Regions from separate parts of the Lysinibacillus sp. NPDC096418 genome, predicted to be linked through region 2. Evidence: riboswitches for the same ligand, from Rfam matches in the RefSeq annotation. Region 2 holds a riboswitch; each other region holds the start of a gene.
What was found. Region 2 has a riboswitch for S-adenosylmethionine ahead of metK (methionine adenosyltransferase). Riboswitches for the same ligand answer to the same signal wherever they lie in the genome.

Region 1: it holds a riboswitch for S-adenosylmethionine, as region 2 does, so the genes downstream of both, ACIQZG_RS06225 (cyclase family protein) here and metK (methionine adenosyltransferase) in region 2, are expected to answer to the same signal.
Region 3: it holds a riboswitch for S-adenosylmethionine, as region 2 does, so the genes downstream of both, ACIQZG_RS13610 (O-acetylhomoserine aminocarboxypropyltransferase/cysteine synthase family protein) here and metK (methionine adenosyltransferase) in region 2, are expected to answer to the same signal.
Region 4: it holds a riboswitch for S-adenosylmethionine, as region 2 does, so the genes downstream of both, ACIQZG_RS15390 (bifunctional homocysteine S-methyltransferase/methylenetetrahydrofolate reductase) here and metK (methionine adenosyltransferase) in region 2, are expected to answer to the same signal.

The regions. Positions count from the first base shown of each region.
Region 1 covers NZ_JBIWEY010000004.1:126,994-135,094, reverse strand. Annotated here, with positions in the region: gene ACIQZG_RS06245 (erythromycin esterase family protein) at 1-1,094, opposite strand, end outside; gene ACIQZG_RS06240 (methyl-accepting chemotaxis protein) at 1,520-3,220, shown strand; gene ACIQZG_RS06235 (hypothetical protein) at 3,450-3,803, opposite strand; gene ACIQZG_RS06230 (DUF2225 domain-containing protein) at 3,824-4,507, opposite strand; gene ACIQZG_RS06225 (cyclase family protein) at 5,010-5,747, opposite strand; SAM riboswitch class I at 5,839-5,940, opposite strand; gene ACIQZG_RS06220 (YuzC family spore coat inner layer protein) at 6,035-6,379, opposite strand; gene ACIQZG_RS06215 (helix-turn-helix transcriptional regulator) at 6,603-7,484, shown strand; gene ACIQZG_RS06210 (50S ribosomal protein L25/general stress protein Ctc) at 7,750-8,101, shown strand, end outside.
Region 2 covers NZ_JBIWEY010000024.1:21,236-29,336, forward strand. Annotated here, with positions in the region: gene ACIQZG_RS16465 (NUDIX domain-containing protein) at 21-488, shown strand; gene ACIQZG_RS16470 (alpha/beta hydrolase family protein) at 472-1,248, shown strand; gene ACIQZG_RS16475 (ring-cleaving dioxygenase) at 1,550-2,488, shown strand; gene ACIQZG_RS16480 (flavin reductase family protein) at 2,506-3,111, shown strand; gene ACIQZG_RS16485 (alpha/beta hydrolase) at 3,202-3,813, shown strand; gene pckA (phosphoenolpyruvate carboxykinase (ATP)) at 4,150-5,736, opposite strand; SAM riboswitch class I at 5,937-6,055, shown strand; gene metK (methionine adenosyltransferase) at 6,348-7,544, shown strand; gene ACIQZG_RS16500 (gamma carbonic anhydrase) at 7,593-8,101, opposite strand, start outside.
Region 3 covers NZ_JBIWEY010000017.1:1,112-9,212, forward strand. Annotated here, with positions in the region: gene ACIQZG_RS13600 (DASS family sodium-coupled anion symporter) at 1-490, opposite strand, end outside; gene ACIQZG_RS13605 (glycerol-3-phosphate acyltransferase) at 687-1,319, opposite strand; SAM riboswitch class I at 1,477-1,592, shown strand; gene ACIQZG_RS13610 (O-acetylhomoserine aminocarboxypropyltransferase/cysteine synthase family protein) at 1,713-3,011, shown strand; gene ACIQZG_RS13615 (hypothetical protein) at 3,383-3,769, shown strand; gene ACIQZG_RS13620 (homoserine dehydrogenase) at 4,165-5,151, shown strand; gene ACIQZG_RS13625 (DNA-binding protein) at 5,202-5,432, opposite strand; gene ACIQZG_RS13630 (DMT family transporter) at 5,594-6,451, shown strand; gene ACIQZG_RS13635 (response regulator transcription factor) at 6,582-7,274, shown strand; gene ACIQZG_RS13640 (hypothetical protein) at 7,252-7,407, shown strand; gene ACIQZG_RS13645 (sensor histidine kinase) at 7,427-8,101, shown strand, end outside.
Region 4 covers NZ_JBIWEY010000021.1:45,910-54,010, reverse strand. Annotated here, with positions in the region: gene metH (methionine synthase) at 1-2,943, opposite strand, end outside; gene ACIQZG_RS15390 (bifunctional homocysteine S-methyltransferase/methylenetetrahydrofolate reductase) at 2,936-4,783, opposite strand; SAM riboswitch class I at 4,988-5,089, opposite strand; gene ACIQZG_RS15385 (protoporphyrinogen oxidase) at 5,227-6,615, opposite strand; partial or broken gene ACIQZG_RS15380 (methyl-accepting chemotaxis protein) at 7,072-7,593, opposite strand; partial or broken gene ACIQZG_RS15375 (protoglobin domain-containing protein) at 7,843-8,101, opposite strand, start outside.

The DNA.
Region 1 (8,101 bases), on a different contig from region 2:
ATGACTTCGGACTGGGCTTTACGGATATGGTCATTATGAGCCCAAACGATAAATTTTTCAGTTGGATAAATTTCTTCTGCTAACCACAGCAAGTTAGCCAACATTGCTTGGTCGCGCCATTCCATTGTTTTATAAAATGTTGTTGGATTATTTTGTTCAAGCTCGATATTTGATTGAATGTCTAGTTCCACATACTCGTTTGCTAATCGGATACGCTCTGACAAAATCCGCTCCATTAGTTTAACAATATGCGGCTCATTTGGATAAGCGGCCTTTAGTTCCTTCTCCTTTAATTTTACTTGTGATTTTACCTGAGTATACACTTTAACAATACTTGGTTTCGCCTTTTGATACCCCTTTAAATCTTTTCCAAAGCTCCAATCAACCAATTCATTTTCTGTATCCTTCAGCTGCTTAGCAAGCTGACTGTTTTGTAACCAGTCACCATTTGTAAATGGGCCCTGTTGCTGTATGTCAAAACCTGCTAAGACTAATGGTTGCTCCGTATTTTGTGTCTTTTTTACATAATCAAAGAGTGGTAGTGTTTCCTTCGTCCACCATACACCAAAGATAGCGTTCTTCATTGTTTGTTCTGCTGTTTGCTTACCAATTTGACCCTGAGCGTTCATCGCATTGCCTAGTCCACTTTCAAACGCAAGAACATTGTAGCCCATTTCTTGGTGTAAAAATTGAATCAAGCGAGTTTTCGCCAGATTAAATTCTGCAGCCCCGTGGGAGCTCTCTCCTAAAAAGACGATACGCTTATCATGTAATAACGGCTTTAACATTTCTAAATCTTCAAAGTTACTGGAAGGAATTTTCTGTTGCTCGACTTTTTCAGGTTGAATGGAGGTTAAACTATAGGCACGATCATTCACCCAATTTTTCCATTCAATAATTGTTTCATTTGATGTACGTGCTTGCTTAACAGTCAAATCATTTTCTATCGTTAGTTTCTCTGTTATTGTAGGCACTGCTGCTGAGGCACTTGAAACACTTGAGAAGCCTACAATACCTGTAAGAGCCGTACTTAACGCTAGCATAGTTATCTGTGATTTTCCTTTTTTCTTATTTAGTTTAACCAATTTTTTCATCTGCCCCTCTCGATATAATAAATCCAATTGTAACCAGTTAAGTTTAAAGTATAGGTTACCTTTGTTTAAATTCAGTTTAAAAATTGATATAAATCACATATTTTTTAATGAACTTTATGACAAAGTGAGATGTTTACGAAAAATTTAAGTAGTTTTAAATAAATATGTTTGTTTAAATATGGAATTTTTATAGCTATTCCCTTATAATTGCAAAAGATTATTTAATTTTATGGAAATTAATAGTAGTTATTATGTAATGGTCACACTTTTAGAAAAGGAAGGATTTGTGAGTATTCAGGGAATTATGACATAGTGTGAAGCGACTCATTAGACGACTACGGTATGCACCCAGCGGAACAGAAATCAACGCTAAGTTTTAGTGATGAACTAAATTAATCAAAAATAAGTGAATAAGAGGTAAGCAAATGAATAGCCTAAAAACAAAAATGGTAGCGCTGTTTTCTGCGTTAATTATACTAATGGGAGGTACTATTGGATTTCTTATTATCCAGTCCTCTACTAAACTAGTTATTCAATCTATGAGTGAGCAAGCGACTAAAATAGGAGAATATACGCTTAATAAAGTGGATGTAGGGAAATATAGTGAGATTCTAAAAGACAGAAAAGAAAATGATTATTATAAACAATTAAAAGAGGAGCTTGAGGGAATAAGAGTATCTAATGGTTTGAATTATCTTTATATAATGAGTAGAGATAAAGTAAATAACGGATATGAGTACTTTTATGTTGTAGCGGGGGAATCTGTTAAATTAGGTGATGTGGAAAAAAATAGTGCAGAATATGACAAGATGGTGCAAGCTTTTGAAACAGGACAAGCAACTGAAGGGGAATTAACCTCTGACGATAATGGGGATTTGCTTTCAATCTATATACCAATTAAGGATAAATCCGGGGAAGTGATTAGTGTAATCGGTGTGGATTACAATGCAACGGATATTTTCAACTTAGTGGAAAAAAATAGATTGGAGATGATTTTACTTATAGGTGTTTTCCTGATAATTAGTACAATTATTATTTTCGTTTTTACTAAGTTATTAACTAAACCTTTAGAAAATCTAACTGAGCAAGCAAAGAAAATTTCTGAAGGCGATTTAAATATACTTGTAAAAACGAAAGGCACGGACGAAATTAGTGCATTGTCACGTTCGTTTGAAAAAATGGTTGTCGATCTAAGGGAAATTATTGCGGATATCAATTCAACGACCTTTACAATGAATGGTACTACACAAGAGCTTAGCAAATTTGTGAAAACAACTGAAGAAGCTTCGGGTAATATTTCGCAATCGATGGAAGAAACAGCTGTAGGAATAGAAAAGCAATCAGAAGAAGTGAATATTATTTTAGAAATGATGACTAATACGCTGAATTTTCTACATCAGGGAGTTGCTCAAGTAAAAAGTACTGTTGAAAATGCTAAAATCTCAACTGATACAGCGGGAAAAGGTAAGGAGTCAATGCGTGAGGCTACTGTTCAACTTCATGAATTGATTAAAACTGTAGAATCTGCAACTGAAACGGTTCAAAGTTTAGCCAAACGTTCAGACGAGGTAGGAGAAATTATTAATGTAATTTCTGACATAGCAAATCAAACAAATTTGCTTGCTTTAAATGCGGCAATTGAAGCGGCAAGAGCGGGGGAGAATGGAAAAGGATTTGCTGTTGTGGCAGATGAAGTCCGGAAACTTGCTGAGCAATCTCAATCAGCAGCAAGTAAAATAATTGATTTGATTGGATCTATCCAAAAAGAGACGAATGAAACAGTCGTTAAGATGGAACAAAACTTGATGGCCGTTCAAAAGCAAGAAAAACTGATTGATCAAGGAGAAGAAGCCCTAAATGTTATTGTGAAAATGGTAGGACAAACAGAAAAAGATACAAATCAGATGGAGGGCATTTTTAATGAACTTCAAAAAGATTCCCAAAAAGTCTTGGAAGCTTTAGAAACAATCTCAGCAGTCATTGAAGAAAATACAGCGGTTACGGAGGAAGTTTCCTCAGCTTCCAAAGATCAGTCAACTGTAATTAGCCGCATTGTCGAAAATGTCCATAAAGTTGAAGAGATATCAGAAGTTCTTAAAAATAAAGTCGATAAGTTTAAACTATGAGGCTCAGGTAGAACATTTCAGATTTTTGCGAGGAGTGAAACGTTCGATTTGGGGGATTGTCAATGGGCGTGCCTTTACGAGCTACATGACAATTCTCCTTTGTTGTATGCTTGCTGATAGGCGTAACAAGAATACACAGAGCCTTGATTGCTTTGTAAAGAAAAACACCTCCGAAGTGAAGTGGGTACAGAGAAATCTGTACGCATCGTTGGAGGTGTTTTCTCTTGTTTTATTTATAATGATAAGTGCTTGGTTGTCGATCTCTTCGTTGAATTTGTTTAAACCAGGCTTGATCTTTTTCTTCTTGTTTTAATGTATTAACGATGGAGGATGAACAACTAACACAGGTTCTAGCTTGCGTTATTTTGCCGCATCGTTCGCATGGGGCACCGATATTGGGGAAAATGGTATTTTTTAATTTCCCTGCTTTCACCCATTTATAAAGCAAGTCGGAAGAAACGCCTGTTAATTCAACGACTTCATCATTTGATAAGGTACGATTATTTTTTCTTAGTAAAAAATGAAGTAATTCCGAAAAAATATCCTCTTCTCTCGCATCTAATTTTTTGCCAAACAGCTGCATTATACTTCGCTCCTCGCTTTTTAATTGATCGTTTCAGTGATATTGATAGGGTTCTCGTCATATTTATAATTTTCCCAACGGTTACGGGCCAATTTTCTGTATTTATTCGAAACGCTTCGATCCGAGATTAAGCGGGAGAATCCTTTTTTTGCTTCTTTTATATCTCCAAGGCGTAGACTCAACTCTGCATTCAAAAATTGAATTCGTTCCTCGCCTTCTTGGTTGGTAGCAAAAGACTTACTGTAAAATTCCCTTGCAGATTGTAAATAGCGCATTTCAGCTTCATGTTCATTTTTTAAGCGATAGAGCCACGCAATTTTCAAAGCTAGGTTTGCCATTAGAAGAGGTTCTTCCATCGAAGACTTTGATACAAGGTATGCTAGTTTATAGCTGACAATCGCATCATCTATCGTGCGTTCTTGGCAAATATTCACCGGTTTTCGTAGCTCTTTAATGTACAATTCATTAATCAGTAGCATGAAGGGTCCGTAAGTTCTCGTCATGGACTTGTGATAGGCGTAGCCACAGTGGGGACAGACAGCTACTTCATATAACAATGGATTCAAGCCTTCATAGACTGGCATGAAATCGGTATGTTCTTCAACGATCTTATAGCGATTTGGACGCACTTTATATGTTGTAAAATGCTTCTTGCAAAATTTGCAATCCACATTACTTTCGTAATAGTAAATGTTAAATCCCATAAGAACCAACTCCTTTACATCGGGTAAATTATCGTTTCTTTTGTTCTAGTAATACTCTGTATGTAATAATTCAATATATTTAATTCAATGTCCTCTTATTCTATCAATTATATGTAATTTGGTATACTCCTTTAGGATGACTATTACAATTCCTGCTACTTTCTCTTTTTCTTTTAAATGCAGATATTACTGAATTTGTCTTGCGATAGCATATACGGATGAGTTCGAAAGTTAATTGAATTTTAGTTTTCTGACTAATTCCTCAAGGGTGCCGGATATCAAAGTACGGGAGGAAATAACTACTTGTGAAGACAATTATGCCAGCTAACGTTTCGGGAAATTGCAACATTGGAACTGAAGTGTTTTCTGGAGTTCGTAACGTATTTTTATAAGATAGGATTGTTAAAAAGAAGTTGGAGGAAATTAAAATAAAAGAAGGGCAGTCAAAATCATTTAGAATGGTTTTGACTGTCCTTCTCTAGCTTGTTCTAAACACAATTAATTATGGCAAAATAGCAAATGAGCGAACTGGGAATCCGGATGCTTTTTCGGGTTTCGGAACGATATTAAAAATAATTGCACCTTTTGGTGGTAGCTTATCCAAGTTTGTCATGAGCTCGATTTGATATGTATCTTGTTCGAGTACAAAATATTCCCCATCTAACTTGCCATTTTTACGAAAATCAGCTGCTGAATCCGTGTCAAATGTTTCATGACCTATAGCACTTACTTTGCGCTTTTCAAAAAGAAAATTCAGCGCTTCAAATCCCCAACCAGGAATATGATTATTTCCATCAGCATCCTTATTATTGAAAGCTTCTTTATCTGGCCAACGTTTACTCCAATCCGTGCGAAGTGCAACAAATGTCCCAGCTTCAATTTCACCGTATTTTTCTTCAAAGTCCAGAATATCTTGCACACTTAAGGCGAGGTCGTGATTAGTTGCAGCCTCCTTCGATTTATCAATCACGATAAGTGGTAGGACAAGCTCCTTTAGTTCTAATTCATCCAAGTAGCGTGTGTCTCGCACGAAGTGAATGGGTGGATCGATATGTGTTCCGTATTGTCCCGGAAAAGTGAATTGTTGTGCAAAAAAACCATCTTCATGTGAGAATAGCGTTTCGAATTTAGCGTCGTCAAACATAAAAAAATGAGGTGAATCTGGTCCGAATGTGTGCGTTAAGTCGACCCACTCCTTTGATTTTAATAATTGAAGTGCTTGTAAAAGATCGTTTGTCATAATGTGTTTCCTACTTTCCTAGTATTTTAGATAAAAAAAGAGAACCCTATTTGTAGAAGAGGGTCCTCATGCATAATAACTGAAGTTAATCCTCTCATCTTTAAGGCGATTATCGCCGATTGGAATTAGCACCATGCTAGAGCTGGTTGCTGAGACTTCATAGGGCCAATCCCTCCGTCTCTCTTGATAAGAATATAAGTATATGAATTTTCAGAAATAAATAGTACGACTACTTTATCATATTAAATAGTAGTTTACAAGTTCAATAGGGATACTCTGTTAGTTGATTACCAATCTAAGATTAATGTCAGTCCACAACAAGCATGTTCAGTGAATCGAATTTGAATGCCGTCTGGTGTGAATTTAGTGTCGAACTTAATGGTAATACCAGTTGAGGTAATTAATTTATCAACTTCTGCTTTATTTGAAAGTTGTGCAGCGCTCATGAGATCGTGGGCAAACTGTTCTGAATCTGCAATTTTACTTGTTAGCAACTGGGATTGCTGCATAATGGCCTGAATACTTTTTGCTGAAATCTTTAACTGTCGTGTGTTTACTGGTGGAAACGAGTTGTTATTTGTCGGCATTGCCAATTGACTAGGGAATTGAGCAAGAGAAGGATGATTTGCCATTACCCACATCGGATAATGATTTGAGTAGGTAAAGTAGGGATAAGGATTGTAATACAATAAAATTCCTCCAATTCAATAGCTGATATCTTATCTTATGAATTGTTATGTCATTAGGTGTAATTACAACATTTTTGTACGTGCGATACGAGTAATGAAAAAAAGCAATATAAATCAAGAAAACCTTATTTTCCTTTGGTATCTTATGTTTAAGGGGGGACGAGAAATGAGTTACAGTCTTATCAACCAAAAATCCATTGATTATATAGAGGCTAACTTACATGAAGATTTAACGTTAGATAGTATTGCTCAGTTTGTTGGTTTCTCAAAGTATCATTATCATCGTATTTTTCAAAAAGAGGTTGGTGTAACTGCATCTGAATATATTCGGTATCGAAGGATTGCTAATGCGGCCAATATGCTACTCTATACGGATGAAAAAATAATAGATATTGCCTTCTATTTTCAGTTTGAAACACAAGAATCATTTACGCGTGCATTTAAGAAATATTATCAGCTACCGCCAGGACAATATCGTAAAATAATGGGTAAATTAACGGTGCAAAGGGAGGAAACTATAATGAGAAATGGACAATTGTTAAAAGGATGGACACTAAGTGGAAGTCACCCATCTAATTATAAGATGGGAATTGATAGAGAAATCTTTCATAAAGGGAAGGCATCTGGATTCTTAAGGTCTTCTACTGTGGAGTCTCAAGGTGAATTTGCTACGATGATGCAACAATTTAAAGCTGAGAAATACTTGGGCAAAAGACTGAAGTTGTCAGGCTTTATCAAATCTAAAGCTGTTGAAGGATTTTGCGGGTTTTGGATGCGTGTAGATGATGCACTTGGAGATGTATTGCAATTTGATAATATGAATGATCGCCCAATTGTTGGTGATACGGAGTGGAATCATTATCACATTGTTTTGGATGTACCGAAAAACAGCACCGTCATTGCTTTTGGTGTACTGCTCTCAGGAAGAGGTCAAGTATGGATTGATGAACTTAAATTCGAGGAAGTTGATAACAACACACCGACAACAAATATTGATTTTACTGGTTACCTGCTAGATGAGCCAACAAATTTATCATTTGAAGAGTAGGGCAGGAGTTCAAGATGTCGGATTCTAAAAATCAAAATTTAAGTATTGCTATTAGCACATTATTGATGGCAATTGTCATACTAGTAAAGTTTTTTATTGGTAATCAAGTTTTTACTTTCATAAGGGCGTTATTTCAACATTAAGTTTAGGATTACCGCCAAATATGCACATAAACAACCGTTTTTTAAAACTTTATAAGGTATAAAAACATGTGTGAAGGGAAAAACCTTTTATGAGACTAGTTTCCATGGAAGGGGAAAAGACAATGAGTTCGGTATTAAATGCAAAAAAACGTAATTCAGGGCCTCAATCGACTTTAACAAAGCTTAGAAAAAGTGGCAATATACCTGGGGTTGTTTATGGCTATCAATTGGAACCTACGGCAATTTCGCTTAATGCAAGAGCGTTTGCTAAAGTATTAGCGCAAATGGGGAGTAATGGTGTATTCCAGTTAGAGGTGGATGGTAAGAAGGTAAATGCCGTATTAACGGAAATGCAGCGCTGTGCTTTAAAGGGAAATATAAAGCATTTAGATTTTAAATCAATCAACATGTCAGAAGAATTAGAAGTCGATATCCCTGTGACAATTGTAGGTGATGCAATCGGTGTAGCAGATG
Region 2 (8,101 bases):
GTATATAGGAGTTGACGTGAATGTTTTCATTTCAAGATTTAAATGGTTTTCAAGTAGATTTAAGTTTCACAAAAGGGAAATTTACTGTTGAGCCAAAGCATGTACTAGTGTTTTTAAAGTATGAGGACAAGTGGCTTTGTACAATTCATAAACGTAGGGGAGTTGAGTTTCCCGGGGGTAAGCTAGAGCCTGGTGAAACTTTAGAGGAAGCTGCTATACGAGAAGTATTTGAAGAAACTGGGGTACGGGTAAAGAATTTGCAGTGGTTTGCGGAATATGCAGTACACGATGACATGCTATTTTGTAAAACGGTGTTTACTGCACAGTTTGCTAGTCAAGAGGATATATCTTTTGATTTAGAAACATCGGGTATGATGTGGCTAACAGATGAAGAACTAGCGGAACATCCAAATTTAAGTTTTTATATGAAGGATGAAGGTATGAAAAAAATGCTAGAGGAAGTGAAGCACTATGAAAATCGATGGTGAGATACTTGAAAAACGTGCATATCCTTCACCGAATCCTGCTATTCGTTTAACAGAAATAACGTATATTTCGCAAGGTTTACGGGTGAAAGGGTTACTAGCAGAACCTAAAGTAAAAGGCACATATGATGGTTTTCTCTATTTACGAGGTGGCATACAAAATGTTGGTATGGTAAGAGCCCCACGTATCGCACAGTTTGCAGCCCAAGGATTTATCGTTTTTGCGCCTTATTATCGTGGCAATAGGGGCGGCGAAGGACGTGATGAGTTTGCCGGAGATGATCGCTTTGATGCGGTACATGGTGTTGAAGTGTTAAAGCAATATTGTAATGATCGCGTTCATGTTTTTGGTTTTTCACGAGGTGGTATGATGGCATTATGGACAGCGATTATACGAAATGACATTACATCCATTGTTACGTGGGCAGGTGTATCAGATGCAACAGCTACATATTGGGAACGCATGGATATGCGTCGTATGATGAAACGTGTCATCGGAGGCACGCCAAATCGTGTACCTGAAGCATACGATGCTCGAACACCCTTATTTGAAGTGGAAGAAATAAAAGCACCCGTATTAATCATACATGGTTTACGCGATGAAAATGTTGAAATTGAGCATGCAAGACAGCTTGAATTTTATTTAGAAGAAGAAAAGCGAAGCGTGGAAACATGGTATTATGAAAACCTGACACATTTTTTCCCGCCAGAAGTTAATCGACAAGTTGTTCGAAAACTGTGTAACTGGATGAAAGCACAATAAAGAACATGACAGTCGTTCTATCATTAGAATGACTGTTTTTATATGGTTTGTTACATGTATCTTATATATCAGCGTGGCTATTCATAAATAAAAACAATCTAAAACTAAAGTATTGACAGTTACAGTGACTCTATGTTAAATTTATTTCGAATTAAAGATACTTTAATTCGAAATAATTAGAAATGAATGTTATTGATGATTGATATGATTTGAAATATAACCTAAAAACATAAAGATAATAAAATTTTTTTAAATAGATATCTCGAATTCGAGATATCTTAATTAACAGGAGGAAATAATAATGAAAAAACAAACAGCGGGTATTCACCATATTACAGCAATTGTAGGGCATCCACAGGAAAATATTGATTTTTATGCAGGCGTATTGGGTTTGCGTTTAGTTAAACAAACAGTTAACTTCGATGATCCTGGCACTTACCATCTCTATTTTGGCAATGCGGCAGGTAAGCCAGGCACAATTATTACATTTTTCCCTTGGGCAGATGCCTATAAAGGAAAAATTGGAGATGGACAAGTTGGCGTGACAACGTACGTAGTCCCATCTGGTGCATTGGATTTTTGGATTAATCGTCTTGCAACACTTGCGATTCCATTTAAAAAAGCAGAACGTTTTGGAGAACAAGTGATTCAATTTGATGATCCGCATGGCTTACATTTAGAGTTAGTTGAACGAGCGGAAGGTGAACAAAATGACTGGACATTTGGTGGGGTAACGCCAGAAGTCGCAATAAAAGGATTCGGCGGTGCAACACTATACTCAAGTAGACCAGAAGAAACTGCCAAAACATTAACAGATGTAATGGGACTTGAATTGGTTGGAACTGAAGGTGATTATACACGCTATAAAGCACCGGCTTCTATCGGTAATATAATCGATTTAAAAATGGTCACTGGTGTTCGTGGCTCAATAGGTGTCGGCACAGTTCACCATATTGCTTGGCGTGCAAAAGATGATACAGATCATCTTGAATGGCAACAACATGCAATGAATCTTGGACAACATGTAACTGAAATGAAAGACCGTAATTATTTTAACGCACTGTACTTCCGTGAATCAGGCGAAATACTTTTTGAAATTGCAACAGATCCGCCAGGGTTTGCCCATGATGAAACTACTGAAACAATGGGAACTCAGTTGATGTTACCTGTACAGTATGAACAATACCGTGAGCAATTAGTTAATTCCCTTATTCCAATTCAAGTGCGTACAATCGACTAATAAGGGGGATGAAGAATTTGATTTCGATTGATCCGAAACGAAATAGTGAGCGGGATAATTATAAACTTCTAATTGGTGCTATAATTCCTAGACCTATAGCCTTTGTTACTACTGAATCTGAAGATGGTATTGTAAACGGTGCACCATTTAGCTATTTCAATATTGTGTCATCAAACCCACCAATGGTTTCACTTGCTGTCCAAAGGCCTGATGAACAACTAAAAGATACTGCTCGAAATATTTATCGAAGTTCGCAATTTGTAGTGCATATTGTGGATGAAGAGAATGTTGCGAAAATCAATGAAACCGCAGCCTCATTACCTGCAACTGAAAGTGAAATCGAGTTGGCGAATCTAACGCTTGTACAAAGTGAAAATGTATCTGTGCCGGGAGTAAAGGAAGCGAAAGTTCGAATGGAATGTAAACTTGTCAAAGCTATTCCACTAGGGGGAGAAGGATCTGGTAGTGATTTGTTTATTGGAGAAGTTGTACGGTTTCATGTGGATGAAGCAATTTATCAAGATGGACGAATCGACCCTCGAGGGTTAAATGCGGTTAGTCGCTTAGCAGGTTCTGATTATGCGACAATTGGTGATATTTTTTCCATTGAAAGACCTAAGTAGTAATCTCAATATTTGAAAAGTACGTTAAAGCCCCATTTATGATAGAAGAGGTAATTATTAAAATTAACCTTTTTGAAAGGAAAGAATGATATTATGCAACATATTTTTAAACAGGGAACAAATAACGAAAAACCAGTTCTGTTACTTTTACATGGTACTGGTGGTAACGAACATGACTTATTGTCTTTGGCAGATATTGTAGATCCAAATGCATCTGTACTAAGCGTACGCGGTAATGTATTAGAAAATGGAATGCCTCGTTTCTTTAAACGTTTAGCTGAAGGTATATTCGATGAGGAGGATTTAATATTTCAGACAAATGAGCTTAATGCGTTTTTAGATAAGGCTGCTGTAGAATATAAGTTTGACCGTCAAAACATCCTAGCTATTGGTTATTCAAACGGTGCCAATATTGCGGCCAGTCTGTTATTTCATTTTGAAGATGCACTAAAAGGTGCAATTTTACATCATCCTATGGTGCCAAGGCGCGGTATTACACTCCCCAATTTAACGGGTATCCATGTATTTATCGCGGCAGGAATGAATGATCCGATTTGTCCGCAACAAGAATCTCTTGAACTACTACAACTATTAGCAGATGCAAGTGCATCGGTTGGTGTTCAATGGGTAAGTACTGGACATCAGCTCACAATAGTAGAAGTGGAAGCTGCTAAACAGTGGTATGAACAGATTTATTCTTAAAAAAAGTGCTCCCCGTTTATAAAACAGAGCTCAAAATAGCATTTATCCAACCAGTTGTCGGTATTGAACCGGTGACTGGTTGTTTAGTTTTTTATAAGAGGTTATAACTAATTTTCTAGAGGAAGAGCCTTAGAGTAGTATAGAGACTGTTAGTGATGAGCCGTTATATGAGCAATTATTAGAGGAGTTCCCTTTGTGGTTGCAGGAGGGAAAAGAAAAACCAATTATGTAGGCTGTGCTACTTTCGTGTTATCGTTTAATATCAAAGTCTATTTATATCTTTATAGAACATAAGAAAGAGGAGACGATATTATTCGTCTCCTCTTTGAATGCGTCTTATTTTAAAGGACCGCCTTGTTTAATGATTGCTTCAGAAACGTTTGAGAATTTCTTGAAGTTATCGTTGAAAAGATTAGCAAGTTCAGCTGCTTTTACATCATATGCTGCTTTATCTGCCCATGCATCACGAGGGTTAAGTACTTCAGTTGGAACACCTTCAACAGCAGTTGGGATATGTAATCCGAATACAGCGTCTTGGATTGTTTCAACGTTGTTTAGTTTACCGTCGATTGCAGCACGTATCATTGTACGAGTGTAAGAAAGCTTCATACGTGAACCTACGCCGTATTCGCCACCAGTCCAACCTGTGTTAACTAGGAATACTTGTGCGCCATGCTCGTCAATCTTGTTACCTAACATTTCAGCGTAAACTGTTGCTGGAAGTGGTAGGAACGGAGAACCGAAGCATGTAGAGAATACTGGTTCAGGCTCTGTAACACCACGTTCAGTACCAGCGAGTTTTGAAGTGAAACCGCTTAGGAAGTGATACATTGCTTGCTCTTTTGTTAATTTACTGATTGGAGGTAATACGCCATAGGCATCGGCTGTTAAGAAGACGATTGTTTTTGGGTGACCTGCAACAGATGGTGTTACGATGTTTTCGATGTAATCGATAGGATAAGCAACACGTGTGTTTTCAGTTAATGAACCGTCATCGTAGTCACATACTCGAGAGTCCGGATCAACCACAACGTTCTCTAATACAGAACCGAAACGGATAGCATGGTAAATTTCAGGCTCTTTTTCTTCAGAAAGATTGATAGTTTTTGCGTAGCAACCGCCTTCGATATTGAATACGCCGTTATCAGACCAACCGTGTTCATCGTCACCGATTAATTTGCGGTCAGCATCTGCTGATAACGTAGTTTTACCAGTACCAGATAATCCGAAGAATAATGCTACATCGCCAGCTTCACCAACGTTTGCTGAACAGTGCATCGAAAGGATGCCCTGTTGTGGTAACAAGTAGTTCATGATACCAAAAATCGATTTTTTCATTTCGCCAGCATACTCAGTACCACCAATTAAGATGATTTTCTTTTCAAGAGACACGATAATGAATGTTTCAGAAGCTGTACCATCGACAGCAGGGTCTGCTTTGAAGTTAGGAGCTGAAACGATTGTGAAGTCTGCAACGTGAGATGCTAATTCTTCTTCAGTTGGACGGATAAATAATTGATGAACGAAAAGATTGTGCCAAGCGTATTCGTTGATCACTTGGATACTTAATTGTGAATCTTTATCAGCGCCTGCAAAGCCTTTGAAAACGAAAAGTTCATCTTTTTCTTTTAAGTAGTTTAATACTTTTACATATAAGTTATCAAATACTTCAGATGAAATCGGTAGGTTTACATTACCCCAATCAATTTGTTCTTTTGATTCTGCTTCTTCTACCGTATATTTATCTTTAGGTGAACGACCAGTGTATTTACCAGTTTCTGCGCGAAGTGCGCCATCTACTGTTAACAATGCTTCACCGCGAGATGTAGCTTTTTCTACAAGTTGTGGTACTGAAAGTTGAACTTTAATGTTCCCGCCGCTTAATAATTCCTTCAGTTCGTTAGCGATTTCTACTGAATTCATCGATTAAATACCATCCTTTTTTATAGTATTCCCTGAGTCAGGGAGATTTTCTTATTTTCAAAAATAGTATAACACAATTGCCTAAATAATCTATACTAATTCGAAAATTTATTTTTGCGAATTTCTTACAATTAGCATAAACGTCATAAAATATTTGACATAAGCGGCTGTTTTAAGTAACATGTGGAATTGAACGGATACTCTTATCCCGAGCTGGTGGAGGGTCAGGCCCTATGAAACCCGGCAACCTGCATAACCAATTTCACGGTATGCGCTGGTGCCAACCTGATGCAGGGGAATTTCCCTTGAACGATAAGAGTGAAAGGTTACGAAATGTCAAATCCTTTCCTCATGTAAAAGCGTGAGTTGAGGATTTTTTTGTTTGTAAAAATAACTACCGTAGTAACGATATTTATTTTCTTCCTTATTATAAGTAAGGATAAGCCTTTCGAAATCCTCGTGTTAAAAGCAGCAGCTGCCTTTTTGTGCGAAAGTGAAACGTCAGCAACAACGGCTTGAAGTTCAATCCTTTAGGAGCGAACTTGACATGGGTAATGAGTACCGTATTAATTTCGCGAGCACTATTCGCAAGAGTAATAGGAGGAAACCAAATGACAAACCGTCGATTGTTTACATCAGAGAGTGTAACGGAAGGACATCCAGATAAAATTTGCGACCAAATTTCGGATGCAATTTTAGATGCAATTTTAGAAGCAGATCCAAATGCACGTGTAGCGTGTGAAACTACTGTAACAACAGGTTTAGTATTAGTAGCAGGAGAAATCACTACTTCTACGTATGTAGATATTAAAGGAATCGTACGCGATACTGTAGCAGAGATTGGCTACACTCGTGGGAAGTATGGCTTTGATGCTGAAAACCTAGCAGTACTAGTGGCAATCGGTGAGCAATCTGCAGATATTGCACAAGGTGTTGACCAAGCATTAGAAGCACGCGAAGGAACAATGACAGAAGAAGACATCGAAGCGATTGGTGCAGGAGATCAGGGATTAATGTTTGGTTATGCATGTAACGAAACGCCTGAGCTTATGCCACTACCAATCAGCTTAGCACATAAATTAGCTCGCCGTCTTACAGAAGTACGTAAATCTGGCGAATTAGCATACTTACGTCCGGATGGTAAAACACAAGTAACAATTGAATACGATGAAAATAACCAACCAGTACGTGTGGATACAATTGTTATTTCAACACAACATGATGAAGAAGTGACGCTTGAACAAATTCAGGCAGATTTAAAAGCGGTAGTAATTGGACCTGTTGTACCAGGTGAATTACTTGATGCGAATACAAAATACTTCATCAATCCAACTGGTCGTTTTGTAATCGGAGGACCTAAAGGTGATGCAGGTCTGACAGGGCGTAAAATCATCGTAGATACTTATGGTGGTTATGCACGTCATGGTGGTGGTGCATTCTCTGGTAAGGACGCGACAAAGGTTGACCGTTCAGCAGCGTATGCAGCACGTTACGTGGCGAAAAATATCGTAGCAGCGGGTCTTGCGGAACGTGCAGAAGTACAACTTGCTTATGCAATCGGTGTAGCACAGCCTGTGTCAATCGCTGTTGATACATTCGGTACAGGAAAAGTAAATGAAAGCCAAATCGTAGAATGGATTCGCGAATACTTCGACTTACGCCCAGCAGGTATTATTAAAATGCTTGATCTACGTCGTCCAATTTACAAACAAACAGCAGCATATGGTCATTTCGGTCGTATTGACTTAGATGTACCATGGGAAAAAACGGACAAAGCTGACGCATTAAGAGCTAAAGCTGGTCTGTAATGAATAAAGGGGAACTAAGAAAAGAAATTATCTTAGTTCCCCTTTAATCTATTTTTGCAGTGATTTATAGTATTGTCCTTTTTCAGCGTATTCACGAACAATGCGCTCCATATCTTCTTTATCTTCGGCATTTAATTCACGTACGACTTTTGCTGGGCGTCCTAGAGCCAAGCTATTAGGAGGAATTACTTTTCCCGGAGGTACGAGACTACCTGCACCGATAAAAGCACCTTCGCCAATTTCAGCCCCGTCTAAAATAATGGAACCCATGCCAATCAATGCATTTTGACGAATCGTACAACTATGTAGGGTTACTTGATGACCAACTGTTACTTCATCCTCTATAATGAGTGGATATTTAGGGCTTTGATGTAAGCAACATAGGTCTTGAATACTCACTCGTTTACCGATAATAGTAGGAGATACATCTCCTCGAATAACTGTATTAAACCAAATTGTTGTTTCGGCTCCAATTGTGACGTCGCCCGTTACTGTCGCATAGTCTGCGATAAAGACCGATGGATGAATATGGGGGTTTTTATCTTTAAAAGGATAGA
Region 3 (8,101 bases), on a different contig from region 2:
TTGCGCTAGGTACAAAGAATGCTAATACAATCGATACTAAAATAGCACCGAAAACGATCGCTTTTGTTTTTGTACCGACCATCGATAAAACCCATAAGGCCAAACGTTTATGTAGATTTGTGACTTGCATAGCAGCTGCTAAAAAGAGAGCTGCTGCAACTAGTGCTACAGCAGAGTTACTAAAACCGCCGAGTGCCATTTTTAACGCTGCTTTTGTGCCAAGTTCAACTGAAGGATCTTCCATGGAAGGCGCAAGACCGAGTGATACGGCAGAAATTGCAATAATCATCGCAGAACTGACGGGATAGGATACAGCTTCAGTTACCCAAAGTATGATAGCGAAGGCTAAAATAGCTAAAGCTCGTTGACCAACTACAGGTAAGTCCCCATCGTTTGGTAAAAAAGTAATAATAATAAGTGCTGTGAATGCTAAGCCAATCCATAAGGGTTTTAAATTTCTTTTAGGTACTGCCTGATCGGGATTAGACATAATGATTCATCCTTTCTATTCACAATTATAGTTATAACTACCTATAACTTCGGTTAGTTAAATGTTTTATTAAGAAAGTAATTTGTGAATTTTTTATTAATTTTGAAAGGATATAAGATATGCTCTATTCATAGAAAACATGGGTCTTTACGAGAAAATTCAAGGTCACAGAAATGACAAAAGATCTATTTGAATATTATTTATTTTTCTTAAAGGCAGTCGTTACCTTTGGTTCGGTTCCTTGAACGAGCCGCTTAATATTTTCAATGTGCAGAACAATCGCGATGATGAATAGTCCAATTGCGATAAAGGTAGGACCAATACCAGGAATCCATAGATACGTCGCTGTACAAAAGACCAGATAAAACTCAAGTACACCTACGATTAAATAGTTTGTAGCGAAGGATAATATGACGAATAAAATAAGCGCGAAGAGTCCAATTTTCCAATCGACAGCTAGTAAAATACCGATAATTGAAGCAGTTCCCTTACCGCCGTTAAAACTCATATGGTATGGGAAATTGTGTCCTAAAATAACCCCAGCTGCAATCGTATAGGTTAGTAGCCAAATTTGTTCACCTGTAAATAATGATGAATCTGCGAAATATAGATGTATTCCAATTATTGCTGCAACCCCTTTACCAATATCAATAAGTGCTACTAAAATGCCGTACTTCCAACCAAGAGTAAGCGTAGCGTTCGAGGCACCAGCATTGCCATGCCCAGCTTTTTTTAAGTCTACGCCCGATAAAAGATGCGCTATTTTAGAGCCATGGATACAGCCGATTAGGTAACCAACAAGGATACATATTATTACAGCTTGAATCATAAAAAGCTCCTTTCAAAAATATTTAGTTATTAGTAGTATATGTATTTATAGTACGAGATTTAGAGGACAGAAGGTTCAGAAAATATAAAATTTTAGTGTTGACAGAAAAAAATACTAAGTTTATACTGTGTAACAACGATGGAAATTGAATCACATACTCTTATCAAGAGAGGCGGAGGGATAGGCCCGATGATGCTTCAGCAACCAGCAAGTGACGAACTTGCTAAGGTGCTAATTCCTACAGATTCTTTAATTGGATCTGGCAGATAAGGGGAGGAAAACTTGCAACCGCAACCCTCTTCTTAACTGAAGGGGGTTTTTGTTTTCTACACAAAAATCCTCCTCATCTCCGGTACCATCGTAAAAAAACAACCATTTAGGAGGAATTATTCAATGACAAATCTTAGACCAGAAACACTACTACTACACGGTGGCCAAGAGCCGGACCCAGTGACTGGCTCTCGTACAGTACCGGTTTACCGTTCAACAGCATTCGTATTTAAAGACACTGCTCATGCGCAACGTCTTTTCGCTTTAGAAGAAGCAGGCAATATATATACACGTATCACTAACCCAACTGTAGACGTTTTCGAGAAGCGCGTCGCTTTATTAGAAGGCGGTACAGCGGCAGTAGCACTTTCATCTGGTGCAGCAGCTATCGCGTTTTCAATCTTAAACCTTGCAGGCACTGGTGATGAAATCGTAGCAGCAAGCTCTTTATACGGAGGCACATATAATTTACTAGCCAACACATTACCAAACTACGGTATTAAAACAATATTCGTAGACGAAACAAATCCAGAAAACTTCCGTTCAGCTATTAATGAAAAAACAAAAGCGATATTCGCTGAAGGTTACGGAAATCCAAGCTTAAAAGTATTAGACGTTGAGGCAGTAGCGAATATTGCACATGAAAATGGGTTGCCATTAATTATCGATAGCACATTCGCTTCTCCTTATGGCTCAACTCCAATCGAATTTGGTGCAGATATTGTTGTCCACTCAGCAACGAAATGGATTGGCGGTCATGGAACAACATTAGGTGGCGTTGTCGTAGATGCGGGGAAATTTGACTGGACAAAAGGTCGCTTCCCAAGGTTTACAGAACCAGATGCATCATATCACGGCCTACGTTACGGAATTGATACAGCGGCGGCTGCATTTGCCACAAAATTGCGCGTACAATTACTTCGTGATTTCGGGCCAACATTAAGTGCTGATGCAGCATTCAACTTATTACAAGGTTTAGAAACGCTTCATTTGCGTATCCCTAAACACAATGAAAATGCACAAGCAGTCGCTGAATATTTACGCAACCACCCATCTGTGGAATACGTAAACTACAATGGCTTGAAAGATTTCCCAACCCATGATCTAGCGAAGAAATATTTGAAAAATGGCTTCGGTTCTGTGCTTACATTTGGCATTAAAGGTGGACGAGAAGCAGGTCGTCTATTAATTGACAGCGTAAAATTATTCTCCCACGTGGCGAACGTAGGGGATGCGAAGTCTTTAATTATTCACCCAGCATCTACAACTCACCAACAGCTTTCGGCAGAAGAACTAATTCAAACTGGTGTATCGGAGGAGCTCATTCGCTTATCAATCGGTTTAGAAGCAATTGAAGATATTATTGCAGATTTAGAACAAGCTATTGCACAAGTTGTTGCTGCTCAACAAGTAAAGGCTTAATTCGTACTTTGATTTTTAGATAAACTAGATTGATAGTTGTAACGTTTACGTATTTTCTCATTCGAAATGCCTCATTCGGCAATGCGTAAAACGTTGCTATATCAATAGTTCATTCCATTTGATGAGTAATCTAGATTTTTTTAAAATTAATACCAAGTAATTTTATAAGTATTATTGATTTATTTAAAACCTTGTTGTATACTAGGGATTAAGTTGAACGTTAGAAGGTTACCAACCAAAACGAATAACAATACAAATTACGTTTTCATAAGTGCTCCCCCACTTTTGAATATATAGAAAAAAAGGCGAGTAGTTGCATAGCCAGTAACTACTCGTGATCTTGTAGAACTGAAGAAGAAGGAGTGTTTGAAATGGGAAATGTTTATAGTGCACAAAACGTTGCATCGTATCTGATTTATGAATTAAATGAAAGTAATGAATTTGTAAATAACATGTCCATTCAGCACTTACTTTCGTTAGTTGAGACGAGATGGCAACAAGCTTTTGGACACACAGCCTTTAAAGAATTTGTGCATACAAAAGAAGAAGCATATACAGTGAAGGAAGTATTTGAAACATACGCGGTACATAGTGGAAGTCATATTTCATTACCAGCAACAGAATACTATTTAAAATACGGTACATTTCAATTAGTAGAACGCACATATGCAGTACCAAACTTTACACAAGTTGAAGAAAAAATTGTGCAAGCAGCTTTAGCTCAATATCACTATGTACGATTAACTAAAGCAAGCTAGTAAACTTTCATATAATGAATTTATTACTCGTTCTCTAAAATAGGAGAGCGAGTTTTTTGCTCCAAAAATAAATAGACAATTATATAGAAAGAAATAAAGATAATTGGGCACTCTATATGAATAAATGAATCGTCGATATTTATTCAAAATTATATAAGTGCTAAAGTACGTATAGTACAAGGAATGAAACCGATTTCTATTGCACATCTAGAGAAAACAAATGTCCTCTCTAGAGAGATTTTTCTTGTGTAATGTATTTTTTTACGTTACAATTTTCATTAAGTTAAATTTTGAATTGTTTGAATTTGTGCGATGCACAATTCAAAATCTGGACGCAATTCCACCGAGGCGGAATTGATCAAATTTCGAAGCGTATGTTGGAGGGAATGACGGTAATGGCAACAATAAAGGCAGCAATCTTAGGTTTTGGAACAGTAGGCCAAGGGATTTACCATATTTTAAATGAAAAACGAGAAGAACTTAAGAATAAATTAGGCATTGAACTAGAAGTAGCAAAAATTTTGGTAACGGATGCTAGTCGTGAGCGTGTACCGGGGACAGCCCACTTGATGACAACGAGCATGGAGGATGTGTTAGCAGAGCCAGGCATGCAAGTCGTATTTGAAGCGATTGTCAATGAAGAACCAGCGTACAGCTACCTAAAACGTGCAGTAGAGCATAAATGCCATGTAATTACTGCAAACAAAGTAATGTTTGCTAAACGTGGTCTTGAGCTGCAAGAGCTAGCAAAGAAAAATGGAGTCTTTGTAGGTTATGAAGCAACAACAGCGGGTGGCGTTCCTGTTATCAAAACGATGAAAAATATTCTTCTTGTAAACGATGTAAGTCGTATTCAAGGAATTTTAAATGGTACATCTAACTATATTTTAACGAAAATGCGTGCGGAAGGTTGGTCATTTGCGGATGCGTTAACCGAAGCACAAAAATTAGGCTATGCAGAGGCTGATCCGTATAATGACGTATCTGGCCAAGATGCTTTCAAAAAATTAATGATTTTAAGTGCACTCGCATTTGGTGAACAACCAGATTGGGCTGACGTTGAGGTTATTGGTATCGACAGTATTTCAGCGGAGCAAGTGAAGGAAGCAAATGAAAAAGGCTTACGTTATCGCCATGTTGCAGAGGTTGAAAAGCTAGCAGATGGTAAAGTGGTAGCAAAAGTCGGCCCACTATTAGTTGATAAAGAACATCCACTTTACCCAGTTGATGACGTAAACAACGCAGTAGCGTTAAATACAAATTATATTGGCACATTAACGCTAGTTGGTCCGGGTGCAGGTATGTATCCAACGGCAAGTGTTATGGTCGAAGATTACGCAGAAATTATCGGCAAACGCGCAGGCTTTGTCGTAACAATTTAAAAATTCCCGTGCAGGCAAATTAGCTGCACGGGAATTTTTGCTTCGTATTCTTAGTCTTCATCCTTGACGTCAATATCTTCAGGGATTGGTGTGTTGCGCCAAATTTCGATTTCTTCTTTAATTCGCTCAAGCTGATCAAAATAAGTGCTAAATTGACTGCTGTTTATAAGCAATTGTTCGCCGTCGTAAACAGAACGAATCCGTCCTTCATAGATATAGCGAAGCACTTGATCCTCGGGCATCCCCAGCTCGATGGCGGTTTCCTCTAAAGTTTTATACATAGTGTTCGCTCCTTTTTACTGCTTTTATTATAACTTTTTTATGCCACAACGCCTATTATCTTATTGAAAGTAAATATTATGAAATAAAGAATTGTCTGAATGTATTGAAATGGTATAGTTAGAGTTAATAATCGTAAGGATTGAGGTGCAGTTTTTTGAGTATGTACCCATATTTTTTTGTGTTGGTGGCAGCTATCTTATGGGGTATGACTGGTACAACACAAACTTTTTTAGATGATGGTATTTCTCCAGTAGCGGTAGCTGCAGTACGTTCAGCTATTGGTGGAGGATTGTTATTAGTTGTCGCAATAGCACTAGGTAAAATACGTTTACGCACGTGGTCATGGCGTTGGACATTAATGGCTGCAACGAGTATTGCGTTATTCCAAGGGTTGTTTTTCTCATCGATCCGTTTAACGGGTGTTGCTATTGGTACAGTAGTGACGATAGGTAGCGCACCAGTTTTCTCAGGCGTGTTAGAGTGGATGTTGTGGAAAGTACGCCCTACGAAGGTGTGGGGAGGTGCGACTACGTTAGCAATCGTTGGTTGTGTACTACTATTTGTGAATACCGGTGATGCATCAGTACATATAGGTGGCATTATACTGGCATTATGTGCGGGTGTGTCGTTTGCTTTTTACACAAATGTTAGTAAAAAGTTAATGATGTGTGAGGATGCATTACCGGCAGTCGCTATGACATTTTCGCTATGTGCATTATTGTTATTCCCGTTCTCCATTAGTGAAGGTTATAGCTGGCTAACGCAGTCACATAATTTATGGGCCATGCTTTTCATGGGGGTTATGTGTACAAGTGTCGCCTATTTATTGTTTTTAAGTGGTTTGCAAAAAATAAGTTCATCTTCGGCAGTTACATTATCGTTAGCAGAACCTTTAACAGCGGCAATACTTGGTGTCTTTTTTGTAGGGGAATTTTTAAGTGTAACCTCTTGGGGCGGTGTAGTGATGCTGCTCGGAGGTATTTTGGTATTGACGCTCGGAAGCAAAAATACAAAATGATATACTAGAAAAGGGGGAGCTCAAGATTTTTGTAGCGACCTCTTTTTTTCTTAAGAAATTCTTCATTTTTATGATAACTGGATATTAAGAATTGGAAGGTACAATATTACTTGAGAGCGAGGTGTATATCATGACGAAGTTAACAGTTCTAGTAACAGATGATGATCAGGATATTCGTGATGGTATAGAAATTTACTTAAAAAATGAAGGCTATAATGTGATTAAGGCTGCGGATGGTGCTGAGGCACTCGAAAAGCTAGCTAATAATGAAGTACATTTAATTATTTTAGATATTATGATGCCGAATATGGATGGCATTACAGCAACGTTTAAAATTCGTGAAGAGCGTAATATTCCAATTATTATGCTTAGTGCAAAGGCAGAAGACGGCGATAAAATTCACGGGTTATCTGTAGGCGCAGATGATTATGTTACAAAGCCATTCCATCCATTAGAGCTTTTGGCGCGCGTGAAATCGCAACTTCGTCGTTATGTACAACTTGGGACATATAATGACGGAGCTGCAAAGGTGGAAATTGACGGTCTTGTGCTAGATGAAGATGCCAAAGAAGTGATTCTTGAGGGTGAGCCTGTTCGATTAACACCTATTGAATACAAAATTACAGAATTACTAATGAAAAATGCAGGGCGTGTCTTTTCGATTCGGGAAATTTACGAGCGTGTGTGGAATGAGGAAGCGTACAATGCGGAAAATATTGTGGCTGTCCATATTCGTAAAATACGTGAAAAAATCGAAGCGGATCCGAAAAATCCACGCTATTTAAAGGTGGTGTGGGGCGTTGGCTATAAAATGGAGAAATAAAATCGAACAGTATATAACCGTAGCTGGTTTTGTAGCAGGTGTAATCGGGCTAATTTATTTTGGTGTGTATGCGTACCAAGTGGTAAATGCACGCTCACCAGAAATGCTGAAATTACTTGAGAAAATTTTTTAGAAGAAGGGAGTAAATGCTAATGAAGAAATGGAAATCACTCCTTGCACTCATTTGTTTAATTTGGTTTATCTTTGGCGTGTTTTTATTTGCAAATATTGGCTATAAATATATTGGGAAATCATATTTTGATACTGACGATTTCGGATTTAATTTGGAGCAATTTGAAGAGGAATTAGGGCCTTATGTATTGAATGTTCCAAAAGCGGATGAGCTGAAAAAGAAATTGACGGTGTCACAAGAAGAAATAGAGGAACATCGCAATCGTTATGGCTCTTTCGGTAACCAAGTTGAAAATATTAGACAGCAATACGAGGCGCAAATTCAAGAAGCAATTGCAAATAAAGCAGATGAGTTAAAGGCCAAACTTGAGGCAGAACGAGATGACAAAATTAAAGACATTACGAAAAATTTCGAAGATGATGAGTATGTAAAAACGAAAGTCATGAAAGAAAAAGAAGCTGTTATTGATGAATATATAGCAGCAGCGCGACGAGAAGCGAAAAATTTTAAGAAAAGCTTTAACTACTTTTCGTATGAGTTAGTAAATACTGAAAATGGTAAAAAATATGTTTCAGGAGATGTAAGTGAGGATCTCGCTTATAAAGTGGAATATACGGCGCAAAAGCCATTGCGTACATGGAATATTAGTGAAGGTTTAAATGGGATTTCACACCAAGCTTATGTGTATATTAAC
Region 4 (8,101 bases), on a different contig from region 2:
TTCGATTTCGGTTTTACTATCATTTGGATCATATACGACTACATCATCACCGTCTGCCTGTGCAGGGAAGAATTGATACATACCTGATGGTTTTAATAGGTCACTCTGTAAATAATCATCCACAAGTTCTTTTAATTCTGTCGCACGTGCGTCTCCTGCATCAAGTAATTGTTGCACTTGTCCTTTTAAGCCTAAATGATGACCAATCAATGTACGCATGTTCACATACGGATATAAATGTGATACAGAGTAATCTTTCTTCACATGACGGCGTAAATCTGATGGCAAGAATACAGATGCATCTCCTATAGTACGTGCTGGTTTAACAAGCACTTCTTTTACTGGACGAGCCGCACGTTTTTCATCTGCCTCTAAACGTTTCTGTCGTGATTCAGTAATCTCAGCTAAGAAATCCTCACGCGTTTCTGTACCCATTAAACGGTTTGCTTGTTCTAATCCTTGCATTGCATCTTTTGAATAAATAACAGGACCGTCATATTCGTTTGCTATTTTTGTTTCTGTAAAGCGGCGAGATAACGCTGCGCCCCCTACTAAAATCGGTACATCAATACCCGCTTCCTTGAAATCCTGTGCAGTAATCACCATCTGTTGTGCTGATTTTACAAGTAATCCTGAAAGTCCAATGAAGTCTGGTTTTTCTTTTCGAATAGCTTCAATAAGTTGGATTGGAGTGACTTTAATGCCTAAATCCACTACTTTATAGCCATTATTACTTAGAATAATATCTACTAAGTTTTTGCCGATATCATGCACATCACCTTTAACTGTTGCCAATACCATCTTCCCTTTACCAGCGCTCTCTTCATCTTTTTCCATGAATTGTTCTAGGTGAGCAACTGCCGCTTTCATAACACCAGCTGATTGTAATACTTCTGCTACAATTAGCTGATTGTCATTGAACAGACGACCCACTTCCGCCATACCTTCCATTAACGGTCCATTAATAATATCCAGTGGTGCATCGTACATTTCACGAGCCGCATCTAAATCTTCAATGAGCCCTTCCTTTGTACCTTCTAAAATATAGTACGCTAAGCGGCCTTCTACAGTTTTTGGTATATCATCTTCAGTTTTTTCTTTCTTTTTATCACGATAAAAGTCCGTAAACATTGCCAATGTTTCATCATTCGTATTGAATAATAAATCATTAGCTAAATCGATTTCCGCTTGAGGGATCGAAGCGTAACGCTCTAATTTCTCTGTATTAACAATCGCATAATCTAAACCAGCTTGCGTACAGTGATATAAATACACTGCATTTAACACTTCACGACCTACAGGAGGTAAGCCAAATGAAATATTACTTACACCAAGGACTGTTAGCGTGCGTGGTAGTTTTTCTTTAATTAAACGAATTCCTTCGATTGTTTCAAGCGCTGAGCCGATATATTGTTCATCACCTGTACCTACCGGGAACATTAATGGGTCAAAAATAATATCTTCAGGCGCTAAGCCCCATTTCTCCGTTAATAATTTATACGAACGTTCAGCAATTTCTAACTTACGATGACGGTCAACAGCCATCCCTTGCTCGTCAATTGTTCCAACAACTAGAGACGCACCGTATTTTTTCACAAGTGGCATTACCGCATCAAAACGCTCTTCACCATCTTCTAAGTTAATGGAGTTAATAATTGCTTTACCTTGCGAGAATTTTAATGCTTCTTCAATAACTTTCTCATCAGTTGAGTCAATTACTAATGGCACCTTAACTTTTTTCACAACTTCTTGCATGAAACCGCGCATATCTTCTAGCTCATCACGGTCTGGGTTGGCTAAACATATATCAATAACATGTGCACCATTTTTCACTTGGGCACGTGCAATTTCTGCCGCTTCCTCAAACTTGCCATCAATTATTAAGTTTTTAAATTTACGCGAACCAATAACATTCGTACGTTCCCCGATAAATAATGGGCGCATTGAATCGTCATACACTAATGATTCAATTCCAGATACAACGTGACCATGTGTTGCTTCTGGTAATAGTCGTGGTTTTTCGACTTTTAATACTTCACGAATTGCCGTAATATGTGCTGGTGTTGTACCACAACAACCACCAACAATATTTAACCAACCTTTTTCTGCAAAACCTTTTAATTTCTGTGATAGCGATTCTGGTGACTCATGATAGCAACCCTCTTCATCTGGTAAACCAGCATTAGGATAACAGCTAATATAGCCTGTAGAAAGCTCTGATAATGTACGTATATGGTCAGTCATAAATTCTGGGCCAGTCGCACAGTTTAAGCCAACTGATAACGGTTTAATATGCTCAATTGAAATATAAAACGCATCTATCGATTGGCCAGCAAGCGTCGTACCCATTGGCTCAATTGTTCCTGAAATCATGACTGGTAGTTCTTTACCTGTCTCTTTAAATGCGCGTGAAACACCTAGTGTCCCAGCTTTTACGTTCAACATATCCTGACTCGTTTCAAGAAGTATTAAATCTGAACCTGCTTCAATTAAAGCTTTTGCCTGTACGTAGAAATTCTCTTCAAGCTCATCAAATGTAATGCCACCTGTTACAGATAACGTTTTAGTCGTTGGCCCCATAGCCCCCGCAACAAAACGCGGCCAATCAGATGTTGAAAATTCATCGACCACTTTACGTGCTATTTCAACGGCACGTGTATTGATTGCATCTGCTTTGTCTCCAAGGTCGTATTCATTTAATACAAGAGGCGTTCCCCCAAATGTATTCGTACAAATAATATCTGCACCCGCTTCTAAATACTCACGGTGTACTTTTTCAAGGACATCAGGTCTTGTCAGTACAAGGTTTTCATTACAACCATCTAACTCTTCCCCACCAAAGTCCTCTGCTGTTAAATTTTCATTTTGAAGCATTGTACCCATCGCGCCATCAAGGATTAAAATTCGTTTTTCTAGTTGCTTTTCAATCAAGTGCTTAGCCATTTGTACTTACCCCTTTTTTCTGTTCATCCAGTTGTTCTATATAGTCCATTAATTCTAGCGTCATATCATAACGTAAAAACGGTGTGATTAAATAAATGCCATTGAAATATTCCGCCGCTACTTCTACAAGTTCTCGTGCAATTGCAATGCCCTCTTGTGTCGCCATGTCCTTATCATCGCCACACGCTTTCATACGCTCTAACGCATCCTCTGATAATTTAATGCCTGGTACTTCATGATGTAAAAATTCTGCACTCTTATAACTCGTTACAGGCATAATTCCTATATAAATTGGCGTTTCTAAATGTTTCGTAGCCTCATATATTTCTACAATCTTCTCTTTTGTATAGACAGGTTGCGAGATGAAATAATCTGCACCGTGCTCAATTTTCTTTTCGAGTCGTGCCACTGCACGGTCTAAAACACGTACATTCGGGTTAAACGCCGCTGCCACAGAGAAGTTTGCCTTTTTACGCAGGGGTTTCCCTGAGAATGATACACCCTCATTTAACTGCTTAATCAGTTGGATTAATTCCATTGAAGACACGTCATACACACTTGTTGCACCTGGGAAATCCCCCACTTTTGTCGGGTCACCAGTAACCGCTAAAATGTCATGAATGCCTAATGCATCTAAGCCCATTAAATGTGACTGCAAGCCGATTAGATTACGATCACGGCATGTAATGTGCGTCAATGGACGCACACCATGTATTTGTTTCACTAATGCACCCATCGCTATATTACTTATACGCGGTGAGGCTAAAGAATTATCGGCCATCATGACTACATCTGCGCCAGCTTCATATAATTTTTTCGCACCCTCTACAAAGCCATCTATTTCTAGGTGTCTAGGCGTATCTAACTCCACTATAACAGAGCGCTCACGTTTCACTTTTTCATGCAGAGGCTCGTATATCGTAGGTTCCGCCTCACGTACAATCTCTTTCTTTTCTGGCTTCGCGGATTTGTTTTGTACAGGTGCTAACTCTTCTAAATACTTTTTAGCTGCGGCAATATGTTTCGGTGTCGTACCACAGCACCCTCCAATTAAACGTACACCTTGATCACGTAGCGCAACTGCTGCACGCCCAAAATAATCTGCCTCAGATTCGTAAACGACACGACCATCTTCCACATCTAACAGGGAGGCATTTGGATATGCAGACATAAATGCATTTTTAGGCAACTCCACTCCCTCAAACGCTTGAATCGTATGATGCGGACCTAAACGGCAATTTACGCCGACAATATCTGCGCCCAAAGCTTCTAACTCATGTAATGCCTGATTTAACGACATACCATTTTGTAATACACCAGGCTCATGCATCGATACTTGCGCAATAATCGGCAACTGAGTTTTTGCTCGCAGCATTTTTAAAGTCGCTGCTAATTCTTCAAAATCATAATAAGTTTCAAGTAGAAGGCCATCTGGATTGCCTGCCAATAACACATTTGCTTGTTCATCAACTGTTGCTAAAATTTCTTCCAATGTTGCGTCACTTTTACGGATTCCACGAATCCCGCCAATCGTGCCCAGTACAAATTGTCCACCATCTGCAACTGCCCGCTTGGCTATTGTTATTGCCGCTTCATTGAACTGTTGCACGCGTGATTCTAAACCATAGCGTGCTAGTTTTATAGCATTTGCTCCGTATGTATTCGTTTGAATAATATCAGCACCTGCAGCAATATATTCACGATGAATTTTTTCAATTAACTCTGGTCGTTGCACATTCATCTCCTCGTGGCAGTACTCCAAACCATAGCCATATAACAACGTTCCAATTGCGCCATCAGCTGTTAGCACATGCGTTTTTAACTTTTCAAGCAATCCCATAAATCTTAGCCCCCTCTGTCACATCTATAAAATTCGCTCCAGCGGATTTTCGTCTAGATTTTGAATTGTGCATGCACAATTCATTCCTTTTAAAATCTATGACATCCGCCGGAGGCTTTTTCTTTATTCAGCGTTCTAACGCTGAATAAAGAAAAAAGCCTTCTTTACAAAAAGAAGGCTTTAACGTGTCGTAATTGTTTTTCCTTCTCATCTACTGACCACAAAGGTCTACTGGAATTAGCACCTGACATTAAGTTGGTTGCTGAAGCGTCATAGGGCCAGTCCCTCGACTTCTCTCGATAAGAATGTTGTATGAATTTTTTAAATAATTAAAAGAATCATATCGCTTACGCACGTTGACGTCAAGACTATTTCACCTAACAAAGTAATTTTAATCTAAAACACATCAATTTCATGTTTCCCCTACTATATGGAAAAAACCTTTATACAAGCTTTTTAGCAATCATTTCTCCAACTTTTTTGCCATTTTGAATACATGCACCAATACCAACACCAAAATACGAACATCCAGCAAGTGATAAGTTTGGATACCTTACTTCTAACTCAGCAGTTAGACCTTTTAATGCTTCTTGATGCGCTAAATCATATTTTGGCATTTCATTAATCCATTTCGCGACATTAACAACCACTGGCTTATTTTCAATTCCTAAGCTTTTTCGTACGTCCTCCAAAGCTACTGCTGTAAGTTCTTCCTCTGACATGGCACGTAACTGCTCATATGCAGGGTTAATGCTCTTATAGAAGAGTCGCACGAGTAATTTACTTTCAGAAGAAGTATGTTTCCACTTTCGACTCGTCCATGTAGCAGCATTACATTGCAAATCAGAATTATGTGACACAATAAAACCTGTTCCATCCGCTGGCAACACAGTATCTGGCACATCAAAGCCTAAATAAATTGTAATAGCTGAAGCTGTGTTAAATTGATTAAAATACTCATTTAAAGGCTCATCTCTTAATAAACGTTGTACTGCTTCATTCGGTATCGCCATGACAACATGATCCACTTCGATTGTTTCACCATTCGCTAAAGAAATAGCATAGTTATTGTCATTTTTCACAACACCGGTTGTCGCTACACCCTTTAATATTTCGACTTCCGTTAACATTTCCTCTAGGCGATCTATTAGTGAAGATAATCCATTTTTGAAAGAGATGAATTTTTTATTTGCCGCTTTGACAAATTGTTCGCGATGCATTTCAAAACCTTTAATAATACTGCCATAATCATTTTTATAATCGATTAAATACGGTAGCGTTGAAGCAATCGATAACTGATGTAAATCTCCAGAATATACCCCAGCAAGTACTGGTGCAATTTGATTTTGTACAAGCTCTTCCCCAAAATAATAAGTTAAAAACTCACCAATCGAACTTTCTTTCGTAAATCCTACATTTGGCAGTGTAAAATCCTTTAGTGCTTCCTGCTTTCCTGCCGCTGACACTAATGTACTAGCTTCCAACGAAGCTAAACTCATTGGGATACCAAAAGTTGAATCTAATGGAATGGCATGTAACTCATTATTTGTGTAAATATAGGACGTACCTGTCTCGTTATAGACAAGTGAGTCTTCAAAATTCAACTCTTTTACTAACTCCATAACACCCTTATGACGTGCCACAATGGAATCTGCACCTGTTTCCATAATAAAACCCTGTTCATATGCTGAGTGCAGTTTCCCACCCAAATATGTATTTTGTTCTATCAACACAAGCTTAACGTCTAAACCTTTTTCTAGTACTTGTCGTTGTAAATAATGCATCGTGCATAAACCCGTAATGCCTCCGCCGAGTACAGCTACTGTTTTCATTCTACCCGCTCCTATTTTCTTTTTTCTCCTCTTAATTATAGACCTTTTCACCCAAATATTATGTGAAACCCTTTACAAAATTAGAAACAAAAATAATTACATTCTCATAACGAGCAAAACACTAAACATTTATTTCCATCTAATAAGGTGGTAGTTGCTTCCCACGGGCGAGCGTCGAGCCTCCTCGTCGATCATTCTTCACTCTTGTGGGGTATTGCCTGTCTCTTTCGCTACAGAACAAAGCTTCCTGGGGCCACTCCAATCAACTAACTATTTATTCGAAAAAATTTTTCTTATATTACACGGAACAATGGGTTTTCTTTATGAAAAAAACACTGCACTATTTTTCTTTTTGGCCCCCTCTATCTGCTAAGACACATTCATGTACTTTCTTTATCCTGAAAATAAAAAATACCCAGTAAGTTCCCCTTTCACTTACTAAGCATTTTCTTCTTTTTATTCTGTTAAGTCCTGTGCAACATTCGCTAATTTGTCTGCCGAGTGTGTCACTTCGTCGAAGGCAATAGCTAATTCACTGACTATTTTAGTCACTGCATTTAAATCTTTTTCCATGCAATCATTTTGACATTTTGCTTCCGTCATAGCATCTAAAATTTTATTGAATTGACCTTCCGTTTGCACCATGTTCTCTTCGCCAGAGGCAACCTCCTGTTGAATATTGTCTAACGAAAGAACAAGTTTGTCCGTCCGATCATTTGTATTATTTAGTAATTCAGCGACTGACGTCACAGATTGCTTTGTTTGATCTGATAATTTTCGAACTTCATCCGCAACAACACTAAAGCCTTTTCCCGCTTCTCCAGCACGCGCGGCTTCAATGGCTGCATTTAATGCCAATAAGTTTGTTTGGTTTGCAATATTCGTAACAACACTCATAATATCTTCCATTTCTTTAGACATTTCTGCAAGTTGTCCAATATTATCTGTAATATCATCAAGTGAATGAATAATATTATGCATGTTCATAGATTGATTGCGTAAACGTTCCCTGCCCTCTAACGCCTGATTTTCAGCTAATGTGGATACACTTAACGATTTTTTAGCAAGCTGCATAATTTCATTTGATTGTATATTTAACAAATGAAAAGCAGCATTTGTTTCTTGCGAGATAGCAGCAAGACCTTCTGAAGAGGCTACAATTTTTCTTTCTACCTCTACTTTTTCTCGCTCAACCTTCAGCTTTAAATGCTCAATTGTATTTTCAAATGCTTCTAATACTAACTGTTGTTCAAAATTTGAAGCTTTTGAGATTGCACGAATAGTATTAAATTGATCTATTGGGTTCTCAACGTTTTTTTCAACCAAATCAATAAAGGAAATTGATAAGTCCTGGAACGCACAAATATACCATTGGGTTTTTAATCCAATGTGAACATGAACCTTCGCAATAGCAATCCGTCTCTTAAAAAAATCTTCATCAATGATACCATTAAACATCTCAATAATATGACGACTCAATGTGATT